Pontibacter liquoris: one gene and its partner. The protein of the gene in region 1 interacts with the protein of each later gene in a pairwise test. Links are inferred from orthologs where the notes say so. Each region holds a gene or a part of one and is shown on either strand. Other genes may lie near its edges.

Evidence for each region. The genes of interacting proteins can lie anywhere in the genome.
Region 2: the proteins of LWL52_RS10245 (region 1) and LWL52_RS10680 interact in binary tests that used the Escherichia coli proteins (3 or more experiments, as listed by UniProt). The link is inferred for Pontibacter liquoris from one-to-one orthologs.

Annotation. Positions count from the first base shown.
Region 1 is NZ_JALEBG010000001.1:2,474,199-2,477,070, reverse strand. What follows is about bases 26-2,868. They hold LWL52_RS10245 (citrate synthase), read right to left. Parts: upstream 2,169-2,868; coding sequence 882-2,168; downstream 26-881. Other genes in these bases: LWL52_RS10240 (aldo/keto reductase), read left to right, coding at 2,535-2,868. In the rest of the region: more of LWL52_RS10240, read left to right, coding at 2,869-2,872.
Region 2 is NZ_JALEBG010000001.1:2,573,561-2,576,580, forward strand. What follows is about bases 27-3,017. They hold LWL52_RS10680 (diacylglycerol/lipid kinase family protein), read right to left. Parts: upstream 1,971-3,017; coding sequence 1,083-1,970; downstream 27-1,082. Other genes in these bases: kdsB (3-deoxy-manno-octulosonate cytidylyltransferase), read left to right, coding at 27-55; LWL52_RS10675 (translation initiation factor), read right to left, coding at 536-883; LWL52_RS10685 (universal stress protein), read right to left, coding at 2,078-2,923. In the rest of the region: more of kdsB, read left to right, coding at 1-26. UniProt on the Escherichia coli protein: In vitro phosphorylates phosphatidylglycerol but not diacylglycerol; the in vivo substrate is unknown.

The sequences.
Region 1 (2,872 bases):
TTGTCCTCCACTCTCAAATAGGTGAGGGGGTAGGTTATTACTCTTTACAAGTATAAACGGAGTAGTACCGGGTCCAACCACCCTGATCCCTCCTTGTTTTTAAGAGTGCCCTTACCCCCAGGAGGGGAGCCTTTCGTTGCTGCTGTTGAGGTATAAGCGTTGTAGTAATAGCTTAAACTCCCTTCCACCAAGATCCTTTCAGGATGACAGAATAGGAAAGAGGCATGAAGAGTAAGTTTATACTTGAGCCGAAGAATAAGCTGCTTAGTTTCGGATAAAGAAAGAACATCCCCCTACCCCCTTCAAAGGGGGACTTTCTGCTTCTGCTATACTTTGGCTGAAGTTTCATGGCAGCTGCCATCGCGCGGACAGGTCGCGACCTGTCCCTACGTAAATACAATGCTGATAAAGTTGAAGCTTATACTTATACTAAAGTATAAACAGTAGCTATCGGATTGATCCCAGTCCTTGGGTTGAGCGCCTTGGTGTGTTGCGGTGCCTGCAAGGCAGCCCGCTAGGGCAGCTTCACGCCACAGTGCGATGGCAAAGGACGAGCCCTCGCGGGCTTGGAGCGCTCCAAAGCCAAAGCTGAAACAAGGCAAGTATAAAACTGAGGAAGAAAGCTAGCTACCAAGTATAGCAGAAGACAGCATTGAAGAAGAACTCAAGCATCTGGTACAGCAGAAAACAATAATCAGCATAAGTCAGCCATCTACCAAGTATAGCCGGAAGTATAAAACTACTGAGTCTGATCAGCTACCAAGTACAGCAGAATGTATACACCGAGCCTTAATCTCTAAAGTAACCTCACAACAAAAAGTACATAAAAACAAAAAGGCTGATCGCAAGACCAGCCTTTTTGTTTTTATGGTAAGTATAACTTAGCGTTGCGCTATGCCAACATAGTCGCGCTCTGTTTCGCCGGTGTAGACCTGGCGCGGACGGCCGATCGGCTCTTTCTGCTCGCGCATCTCTTTCCACTGTGCAATCCAGCCGGGCAGGCGGCCCAGGGCGAACATCACCGTGAACATGTCGGTTGGGATGCCCAGCGCACGGTAGATAATGCCGGAGTAGAAGTCAACGTTCGGGTACAGCTTGCGCTCTACAAAGTATGGATCGGTCAGAGCCGCTTCTTCCAGTTCTTTGGCAATGTCCAGGATCGGGTCGTTCACGCCCAGCGCCGTCAGCACTTCGTCGGCTGCTTTTTTGATGATAGTGGCACGCGGATCAAAGTTCTTGTACACGCGGTGGCCGAATCCCATCAAACGGAACGGATCGTCCTTGTCTTTTGCTTTGGCAATATACTTCTTCGAGTCGCCACCGTCGGCTTTGATGGCTTCCAGCATTTCGATCACAGCCTGATTGGCACCGCCGTGCAGCGGACCCCACAGGGCATTGATACCGGCAGAAACAGAAGAATACAGGCTGGCATTCGCCGAGCCTACCAGGCGCACAGTAGAGGTAGAGCAGTTCTGCTCGTGGTCGGCGTGCAGGATGAGCAGCTTGTTGAGCGCATCCACGATCACCGGGTTGATTTCATAGTCCTCGGTAGGGTACGCAAACATCATGTGCAGGAAGTTTGAGCAATAGTCGAGGTTGTTCTTCGGATAGTTTACCGGATGGCCAATCGAATTTTTATACGACCAGGCCGCGATGGTGGAGATCTTGGCGATCAAACGGATGATCGACAGGTCTACTTCTTCTTTTGACTGGTTCGGGTTCAGCGACTCAGGGTAGAAAGCAGTCAGGGAGCTAACCAGGGCAGAAAGTACGCCCATTGGGTGCGCCGCTGAAGGGAATCCGTCCAGGATCTTGCGCATGTCCTCGTTTACCAGGGTATGCACTTTTATCTTGTTGCTGAAGTCTTTCAGTTCTGCTTCTGTTGGCAGTGAGCCGTAGATGAGCAGGTAAGCTACTTCGATAAAGCTCGACTTTTCAGCCAGTTGCTCGATCGGGTAACCTCTGTAACGCAGAATGCCCAGCTCACCATCCAGAAAGGTGATCGCACTTTTGGTAGCACCCGTATTTTTATAACCAGAATCTAATGTAATATAACCGCTGTCGGAACGCAGGTTAGAGATATCAATGGCTTTTTCATCTTCTGTACCTACAACAATTGGATATTTGTAGGATTTACCGTCTAATATAATTTCAGCGTGGTCTGACATGTGTCTTTTTGGTTTATGTCCGTTGTTATGTCTCTTGGAGAGCGAAATTATGTAAAAATGTAATAAAATGAAAAGTAGTATACCCTTTAATCATTAAATCACCTCTATATTAATGTGCGGCCATGCAGCCGCCTGATTAATAAACGCTAAGTGGCGAAAAAGTTTCAATATTACGGGGCGAAGCAGGCAGTAATTGCATCGTATAAGCCTACAATTTTGGCCACTTCGCATGTAAAATCTACGAAAACCCCCTCTCCAATATCCTATGCTATACCTGATGGCTGCGCTTAGCAGAAATGCGCGATGGTGATGGGCACAAACATTTCTACGGGGCAGAGCGTTAGCAGAGCATACTGGAAGCGAAAGATGAAATACAGAAAATTAGGCAGATCCGGGTTGCAGGTGAGCGAAGTGAGCTTCGGCTGTATGTCGCTGGCAGCGGGCGAGGCCAGCAGCGTGCGTTTGCTGCAACAGGCTTTCGATAAAGGAGTTTCTTTTTTTGATACAGCCGACCTGTACGACAAAGGCGAGAATGAAAAGCTCGTTGGCCAGGCTTTTAAAGAGATGCGCGACCAAGTGGTGATCGCAACCAAAGGAGGCAACCAGTGGCGGCCCGATGGCAGCGGCTGGGACTGGAACCCTGCCAAACGCTACCTGCTTGGAGCCGTGGAGAAAAGCCTGCAACGCCTGCAGACCGACTACAT
Region 2 (3,020 bases), 99 kb from region 1 along the record:
TACGCCCGAAGACTTGCTGAGAGTTACGAGTTCTGAGTTCCGGGGTCCGAGTTAAATATTAGATACTAGACATTAGAAGCTAGACCTCAGAAAAAGGACACAAGACATAAGACACAGGATAAAAGACTTTATACTTGTTCTTAAGCTTGTACCTGGTTTTGTATTTAGCGGAAATGAGAGTATACTTCTAATGACGCTTATGCCCATGTGAGCTTTTACCAGCAAGTATACTTTGCCAGCAGCGTAAAAAGGCAGTGATGCGCTTGGAGAGACTGATGTTATACTTCTTTTGATGGATAACTCCCATAGTGGCAATGTATAACTGCCATGCTTTCGGGTAGCAAGTATAAATTGAGGTTGAAGTGTAAGTATGGCTGCCATAATTCTGCGCGCACTGCTGCTCCCGCAGAGCATCTGACTGCTAGCCCTTTTACAGGCGCACCGAAGCTAGAATTCCGGGACTTGCGTTATTGTGCATATGACTGCAACCACACAACAACTCGGAACTCAGAACTCGAAACTCAGAACTCTCTTCTCATCCTCCTGCTTTTTTGGCTTTGTAGCCGGCAGCCTGCAGCACCTGCAGCACTTTGTCGCGGAAATCACCCTGGATCAGTATCTCGCCGTCTTTGGCCGAGCCGCCAACGCCGCACTTGCTTTTGAGCAACTTGCCAAGCTCCTTCAGGTCCTCATCGGTCCCGATAAAGCCTTCCACCAACGTTACCTGCTTGCCGCCTCGGCTCTTTTTATCGAGCATCACTTTCAGGTTCTGCTGCTGCGGCGGCAACGTTTCGCTGGTTTGCTCCTGCTCATAAGTATAATTAAAATCGGTGCTAGTAGAGTATACCACGCCTTGCCGGCCTTTCTTATTTTTGTCTTTCATAAACTATTTTTAACAATTGCGCTCCTGCTCTTTATACGCCATCCCGAACCAGGAACGCTATCTAAGTATAGCTTGCGCAATAATTTATACTTTCCCTGTAAGCTGTGGGTAGGTGCTTTTTGTCTTTCAATGCTGAAGCAAAATCCCTCTGTTCGGCAAGCCTTTCTGCACAGTTGCATTATCAGCCAGATAGCTATACTTATGTTAATGGCGCCACCACTTTCAGCGAGAGTGGCTCCAGGTATACTTTAAATGCGGAGGACTTGCCTACATACTCGCCATCGGCATGGTACATCATGGGCTCCTCTGTTTCGATCACCACATCCGTCGTTTTAAAGTATTCGGCGCTGCCGGGATGTGCCAGCTGTTTGGTGAGCATACAGTAGCTTAGGTTCAATGCTTTGCGGATATCCAGTTGCCGCACCAGGCATACGTCCAGCAACCCGTCCCGGATATCGGCCATTGGGGCGATGTACGCATTGTTGCCATACTGGGCCGCGTTGGCAAAAGCCATTACAAAACAATCCGTCGCAATGGTGTTGCCATTGATGCTGACCTTTACCGGCAGGTGTTTATAGGTACGCACCTCTTTTAATACCAACTCCACATACGTTTGTAGCCCGCGCTTGCGGTTACCGGCAAACACAGAACTGATGTAGGCATCGAAGCCGATACCGGCTGTTGTAAAAAAAGCATGCCCGTTGATGTTGCCGCTGTCAATAAGCATGGTTGAGCCCTGGTTGATCAGGCGCAGGGCGGCGTCCAGCTTCAGCGGGATCTGCAGGTGGCGCGCCAGGCCGTTGCCAGAGCCTTTCGGCAGGATGGCCAGTGCCGTTTGGGAGTGCAGCAGTCCGCGGGCCACTTCGTTTACAGTGCCATCGCCACCCACAGCTACTACCACTGCGCAACCCTCCTGCGCTGCCTGGCGGGCAAGCTCCGGGGCATGGCCGGCATGGGTAGTATACACAATGTCGTGGCTATACCTGGCGTGGTCGAGGTGCAGCTGAATACGGGCCGCCACATCCACCCTGCTTTTAGGGCCGGAAACGGGATTGACGATAAACCGGATGTGCGGACGTTGGCTCATATGTTTGTAGCAAAGTGGCTGCTCCTGCAAAAATACCCAATCCGGCGAAGAATAAAAAAGCCTGCCGTATTCCGACGGCAGGCTTCAGGCATTAAGCTTATACTACGTTACTTTAAATGTAGCGTAAGCACCGGGATGTTGGTATGGTTTACCAGGTCTTCGGCTATACTTCCGCTTAACAGGTGCGCAAAACCGGTGCGGCCATGGGTGGCCATCATGATCAAATCCGCGTTAATGTCCTGCGCAAAATGCAGGATGCCGTCTTCTTCTATGGTATCGTTATAGACATTAATAGTATAGTTGCGCAGGCCATAGCGCACAGCCGCCTCCTGCAGCTTGTTACGCAGCACACCACTTGCCTCAAAAGCGCCGGGTGTGTTGATGTAAACCAGGTGCAGGCGCGCATCATAGAGATTCTGGAAATACTTAAACTTTTCTACTGCCGGGCCCATATCGCGCTTAAAATCAGAGGCCAGCACCACTTCGTGTACATCAAAATCAGGCAGGCGCTGCTTTACGGTCAGCACAGGGCAGTCGGCCACGCGAACCACTTTTTCGGTATTCGAACCGATCAGGAATTCATCCATCCCGCTTGCTCCTTTAGAGCCCATTACCACCAGGTCTACCTTGTCCTCTTTTATGGTTTGCTTGATGTTATTGATAACCCGGTCCACCTCAACTTCTTCCACCACTTCTACCCCGCTGTGGTTTACCGCATTGCGCAGTTCCTTCATCTGCACCTTACTCATCTCTAGAAGCTGCATGGTATACAACTGATCCATGTTATTGCCTACCAGCACATCGCCGGTAGCGCTGAAGTTGGCAGTACGCGTTACTTCCACAATATGGAGCAGCTTAATGGCGCCACCGGCTTTGCGGGCGATCGCCACGGCTACTTCGAAGGCATACCTGGATTGGTCGGAGAAATCAACGGGGACTAAAATTCTTCTCATGGTTCAGGGGGTTAAGGCGTCATGGTTATATTTTGCATAGATACGTTCCTAATTGAGGAGGAGCTATGACAATTATCATTTTTAAATATACGCTATT